One region of the Pediococcus parvulus genome, then DNA from elsewhere that is predicted to be linked to it. Evidence: a T-box and tRNA genes for the amino acid it is inferred to sense, from the RefSeq annotation. Region 1 holds a T-box; the other holds one or more tRNA genes.

Evidence for each region. A T-box is a leader RNA that pairs with one kind of tRNA and senses whether it is charged. The one in region 1 lies ahead of trpS (tryptophan--tRNA ligase), so its partner is inferred to be a tRNA-Trp.
Region 2: it encodes a tRNA-Trp, which carries the amino acid that the T-box ahead of trpS (tryptophan--tRNA ligase) is inferred to sense. The anticodon was not compared.

Annotation. Positions count from the first base shown of each region.
Region 1 covers NZ_OZ061292.1:1,991,546-1,994,798, forward strand. The annotation lists gene trpS (tryptophan--tRNA ligase) at 387-1,406, opposite strand; T-box leader at 1,475-1,649, opposite strand; gene helD (RNA polymerase recycling motor HelD) at 1,857-3,253, shown strand, end outside.
Region 2 covers NZ_OZ061292.1:909,584-912,836, reverse strand. The annotation lists gene AB3217_RS04475 (heavy metal translocating P-type ATPase) at 1-765, opposite strand, end outside; gene AB3217_RS04470 (CopY/TcrY family copper transport repressor) at 762-1,190, opposite strand; tRNA gene AB3217_RS04465 (tRNA-Cys) at 1,597-1,667, opposite strand; tRNA gene AB3217_RS04460 (tRNA-Leu) at 1,787-1,872, opposite strand; tRNA gene AB3217_RS04455 (tRNA-His) at 1,931-2,003, opposite strand; tRNA gene AB3217_RS04450 (tRNA-Trp) at 2,010-2,083, opposite strand; tRNA gene AB3217_RS04445 (tRNA-Tyr) at 2,094-2,176, opposite strand; tRNA gene AB3217_RS04440 (tRNA-Phe) at 2,182-2,254, opposite strand; tRNA gene AB3217_RS04435 (tRNA-Asp) at 2,293-2,367, opposite strand; tRNA gene AB3217_RS04430 (tRNA-Val) at 2,378-2,450, opposite strand; tRNA gene AB3217_RS04425 (tRNA-Glu) at 2,456-2,528, opposite strand; tRNA gene AB3217_RS04420 (tRNA-Ser) at 2,543-2,632, opposite strand; tRNA gene AB3217_RS04415 (tRNA-Asn) at 2,643-2,715, opposite strand; rRNA gene rrf (5S ribosomal RNA) at 2,722-2,838, opposite strand; rRNA gene AB3217_RS04405 (23S ribosomal RNA) at 2,931-3,253, opposite strand, start outside.

The DNA.
Region 1 (3,253 bases):
TTATAGTCATGGACGTTTTTATCCGCTCACTAGGTTTTAGGACAGCTTCTCAAACCAGTCTTTAATCCATAAGCAAGATTCCTGCGGGATTGCGATCCCGCATCCATCTCACTTACGGACTAAAGACTCCCGGTTTGTTCCGCTCACTAATTTTTAGGACAGCTTCTCGAGACACACTTTTACTAAATAAGCACACTTTCATCGGGAAATCCTCCCCGCATCCAGTGCCCTTATTTAGTAAAAGCAGACCCGTCTCAATCCGCTCACTGGTTCTTAGGACAGCTCGGCAAAACAGGATAGAAAATGCAAGGCACGCCTACTGCGGGGATTTTTCCGCTTTCGGCGTGCCTTAGCCTTACATTTTCTATCCTATCCTTTTGCCTCGCTCACTTAAAATAATTAATTCCCATCGCATCCCGCACTTCATCCAAAGTTTGGTTTGCCACCTTATTCGCCTTTTCACTACCGCGCTTCAAAATATCATACACCCCAGGAATATCCTGTGCATACTGCTCTCTTCGCTCTCGAATTGGTTTCAACGTATTCTGCAACACTTCATTCAAATATCGCTTAATTTTAACGTCTCCCAATCCCCCTGCTTGATACTGGGCCTTCAAATCTGCCACTTTTTTCTTATCCTTATCAAAAATATCCAAATAAGTGAAAACTGTATTGCCTTCCACATGGCCCGGATCCGTCACCTTAATATGCTTTGGATCTGTATACATCGACATTACTTTCTTTTGAATCGTATCCTCATCATCCGACAAATAAATCGCATTATTCAATGACTTACTCATCTTTGCATTACCATCTAAGCCCGGAATTCTTCCCAATCCCTTTGGTGGGAAATATCCCTCTGGTTCAACCAAAATCTCTTTTCCATAAACATTATTAAACGTTCGCACAATTTCACGTGTCTGTTCCAGCATTGGCTCCTGATCATCGCCAACTGGCACCGTATCAGCCTTAAACGCAGTTATATCTGCAGCCTGACTCACAGGATAAATGAAGAATCCTGCCGGCACACTTTCGCCAAACTTTTTTTGCTTGATTTCTGTTTTGACCGTTGGATTTCTTTCCAAACGAGAAACAGTCACCAAATTCAAATAAGTTTCCGTCAACTCACTTAATGCAGGAATTTGTGATTGCACTAAAATTGTGGATTTTTCTGGATCAATCCCCACTGCTAAATAGTCCAAAGCTACCTGAATTAAACTATTACGAATTTTTTCTGGATCACGCGCATTGTCGGTTAAAGCCTGCATATCCGCAATCATAATATAACTGTCATAATTACCAGTATTTTGTAATTCAACTCGATTTTTAAGTGAACCCACATAATGACCAATGTGTAGCTTTCCTGTTGGGCGATCTCCGGTTAAAATTACGTGCTTTTTTGTCATAATAAAATCTCCTCTTCTTTGTGTTTTGTTTCAGTGCAAATAAAAAATCCCATCACTAGTAAGACTAGTAATAGGACGAATTCACCGTGGTGCCACCTAATTTGCAGAGTACTCTGCCACTCATTGCAGATATCGGTGCCCCGTTTAAGCGTTCTCCAAAACCCAATTCGTTTTTCTGAAATCTCTCAGCAAATGATTTCTCTCTGGCGGTGAAAAACTACTTTATTTCTTCACTGAACTTGATATGTTCATTGTACCTATCTTTAGTTTTGGGAGCAAGTCTTGTTTTTATAATAAATATTGATTCTTGTGCCAAATCTTCACCACAGGAACTTGGCCTCATCCTCCTGACAGCTCAACATCACCCGATTGACTTCGCTTGACTTTCTCCTCCAAACAGCCTAGAATATCGTAACACTAAAATGCTTTTACACTAAGGGAGTCATGCAATTGAGCACCGTTGATTCAAATGAACTTAAATCCGAACAAACCCGCGTTGATCACGTCATTCAAAAAATTGAAGCACAAGCCAATCACACTCAAAAATTGGTCGATCAGGCCCACTCCGAAACGCGATCTGTTGAAAGTAATTACTCTCAAAACGCAAAAATCAATACCTTTGAAGTTGATGATCGGATCGAAACCAATGCCGAAGTTCAACAACAAAAAGGCCTGGTTGCACGTGCCGTTGAAAACGAAAGTATCCTTAAACGACAAGTTGCTACCTACAAGCAGTTACAGGATTCACCCTATTTTGGCCGCATCGATATTCAAGATCCTGGTGAAACTGACGTAGAACCCCTATATATCGGAACCGCTTCGTTTGCTGATGAACACGAAAATTTTCTTATTTACGACTGGCGGGCGCCAATTTCAAGTATCTACTACAATGGCACTTTAGGAAATGTCTCCTACCAAACTCCTGCCGGTAAAATGAATACTGATTTGGTGAAAAAGCGCCAGTTTTCTATTCAATCTGGTAAAATCACTAACATGTTTGACACCAATGAAACTGTTGTTGATGAGATTCTGCAAGAAGTACTCGGACAACAGAATGATACTTACATGGCTAATATTGTAGCCACGATTCAAAAAGAACAAAATGACATCATTCGCGATACCACTAGTGATTTATTGGTTGTCCAAGGTGTCGCCGGTAGTGGCAAAACTTCCGCTATCTTGCAGCGAATTGCTTTTTTACTTTATCATAGTCGTACTTCGTTAAATGCGGATGAAATTGTATTGTTCTCACCTAATCGCTTGTATAGTCGATATATTTCTGACGTTTTACCAAGCTTGGGTGAACGAAACATGCGCCAAATCACGCTGGCTGATTTTCTCTCTCAACGTTTTCAGGGATTGAATGTTGAAACGGTTTTTGATCGATACGAGCACAATTCAAATATGACTGGCGCTGATGTAGAATTGGCTGAATTTATTGAAGGACCAGATTTTATGCGATTGGTTGCTAACTATGTGAACAATTTGTCCCCAGATAAAATTCAATTTACCAATGTCATGTTTGAAGAAAAGCCATTCTTTAAAGCCACTGATATTCGAAAAATTTATACAGATTTGCCGGACACAATGCGTCCAGCCGATCGCTTTTTAAAAACTAAAAACACGTTAATTAAACAATTAAAAAAACGACTTGATGAAGAAACCAATGCTGATTGGATTCATGAAACCATTGACCATTTAAGTAACGAAGAATATAACGACTTAATTGGCAAAAAGCGATTACGTGCATTTGAAAGTTATGACGATGAAATTCATTATTTAGGCCGCAAACTCGCTGCCAAACACTTCCAAGTTGTTTATGATGCTCTCTTTAATAATTATTTTAT
Region 2 (3,253 bases), 1.1 Mb from region 1:
TCTAAATTCAAACGTGCCATCCCCATTAATTGAACCACCAATCACATTGTTACCAACTTTTTTTGTGACTTGCTGAGCTTCACCAGTAACCATAGCTTCGTTTACACTAGATTCACCCGAAACTAAGACTCCATCGGCCGGAATTTTTTCACCGGCGCGTACTTGTATGATTTGGGTTTCCTTTATTTCAGAGCTCTTAATTTCTTGAACTCTGTCATCTAATACAAGATGTGCCTCATCTGGTAAGAGCTTTCCTAATGCATCAACGGCACTTCCAGCATGCATGACTGCATTCATTTCAATCCAGTGTCCAAGTAACATAATCACAATCAGCGTTGATAGTTCCCAGAAAAAGCTTTCTTTTTGGGGTTGAATTTTAAGAATGTCGTTAGCAACAAACGCATAGATGCTATAAATATAAGAAACTGAAATCCCCATCGCAATCAACATCATCATGGCAGGTTGACGGGCTTGTAATTCTCCTTTTGCGCCGCTAAAAAATGGTTTCCCACCATAGAAAAACAGTACCGTAGCTAAAATTGCAACAATCCAATCAGATCCGTTAAACGTAAATTGAAATGGCAAGTTCATCCCCATCATTGGACTCATTAGAATAATGGGAATTGTCAAAATTAAAGATATCCAGAATTTTTGCTTTAAGTTTCCCATATGCATCATATGACCACCATGATTCATCATATCTTGATCCATATCCATGTCCATTTCACCATTGTTCATTTCCATTTTCATTTTTGAATGATTCATTCTCTAGTTTCCTCCTTTGGCAGACAGTTACATGCAACCTCGTCTGGTGCATCTTTAATTTTATCCGCTAACACTGCTTGCAATTTTTCTATATCCGTCTTACTTAACTGAATCTCACTAACAAGTTGTGCCAACACTTCGCCGTTTTTCATTGCACACATATTTTGAAACAGGCGCGTGGCTTCTCTTTGCATTGCAACCCGCTCAGAAATTGTGCATTGATAAATGTTTGAATGCCCCTCTTTTTTGGCAGTTAACATTTGTTTTTGCATTAAGCGACCAATCAAAGTTTTAACTGTTGATGCCTTCCAATCACGCTTCTTTACTAATAATTGAATTACTTCCGTACTAGTAGCTTCACCTAGTGTCCAGATGATACGCATAACTTCCCACTCAGAAGTGGTAATCGGCAATTCCTCTGTCATTTCAATTCCTCCCGTTTACAAACGTAATCTTCATTTATTAGATTACATTTGTAAACGTAAATTGTCAAGGAGAAGCTGCATTAAAAAATTATTTTGTGATATGATTGAGTTAACGTATGAATTGAGAAAGGTCTTTTTATGAAAATTAAGGTTACACGAGCAATGCTGATTAATATGATTTTGGATCTCCTATTTGGCATATTCTTTATGTATTTTTTGCTAACAACAGATTCATCGAATGGTTATCGATGGATTATTACAATTTTTGCAGCCTATGATTTTACCGATATTATCATGAGTATTCGTAAAATTATAAAGTTAAATAAAAAATAAAAAATTACAATTCAAAAAGAGGAATTCAACTTTAAAGGCTGAATTCCTCTTTTATTCATGCTCACTAATTTGAAGGCGGTAACCGGATTTGAACCGGTGATGAAGGTTTTGCAGACCTCTGCCTTACCACTTGGCTATACCGCCATATAAACTCGTACCAAACTAAAAACGCAATACCCAACATTCTGCCTAAAGGCATCAAATAATGCTGATATATCGCGCCTTGTTCACTACAAATTGCAAATTAAGAATTTGCATTATAATGCCGCCGGTGGGGGTCGAACCCACACTCCCGGTAAAGGGAACTGGATTTTGAGTCCAGCGCGTCTGCCAATTCCGCCACAGCGGCATCTAATCTGGTTATGTTAATTATACAAAACCTCAAGGATAACAAATGAAATCCTTAGGGCGGTAGGTGGGAATCGAACCCACGCGTGCCGGAGCCACAATCCGGTGCGTTAACCACTTCGCCACTACCGCCATCAATGGCAGGGATAGTAGGAGTTGAACCCACATCGACGGTTTTGGAGACCGTAGTTCTACCATTAAACTATATCCCTATCATTAAAATGGAAGGGAGTGGATTCGAACCACCGAACCCGAAGGAGCGGATTTACAGTCCGCCGCGTTTAGCCAGACTTCGCTACCCTTCCATATATGGCGCAGGACAGAATCGAACTGCCGACACACGGAGCTTCAATCCGTTGCTCTACCGACTGAGCTACTGCGCCATAAACAAATGATATAAAATAAAAATATTTTATTTTAACGGTTCCAACGAGACTCGAACTCGTGATCTCCTGCGTGACAGGCAGGCGTCCTAAACCAACTAGACCATGGAACCATAATTTCAATGGAGGGTACAGGGCTCGAACCTGTGACCCTCTGCTTGTAAGGCAGACGCTCTCCCAACTGAGCTAACCCTCCATAAATGACCCGTACGGGATTCGAACCCATGTTACTGCCGTGAAAGGGCAGTGTCTTAAACCACTTGACCAACGGGTCATACTTAATTACAACGGAGAGTAAGGGATTCGAACCCTTGAGACGGATAAATCCGTCTACATGATTTCCAGTCATGCTCCTTCGGCCAGCTCGGACAACTCTCCATATCATTAACTCCGGCAGGCGGACTCGAACCGTCGACAACCTGATTAACAGTCAGGGGCTCTACCAACTGAGCTATGCCGGAATATTCGCATGGCAACGTCCTACCCTCGCAGGGAGCGATCCCCCAACTACTCTCGGCGCTAAGAAGCTTAACTTCTGTGTTCGACATGGGAACAGGTGTATCCTTCTCGCTATCGCCACCACACTTCTCCGATCCACCTTCGTGGCTCGTGTGAAAGAAATTTATTCTCTCAAAACTAAATAATATCGAATCCTTCTCTTCAAGAACACCACTTTGTGGTTAAGTCCTCGACCGATTAGTATTGGTCCGCTCCATGTATCACTACACTTCCACTCCCAACCTATCTACCTGATCATCTCTCAGGGGTCTTACTTCCATAAATGGAATGGGAAATCTCATCTTGAGGCGAGTTTCACACTTAGATGCTTTCAGCGTTTATCTCATCCATACGTAGCTACCCAGCGATGCTCCTGGCGGAACAACTGGTACACCAGCGGTATGTCCATCCCGGTCCTCTCGTACTAAGGACAGATCCTCTCAAATTTCCTACGCCCGCGACGGATAGGGACCGAACTGTCTCACGACGTTCTGAACCCAG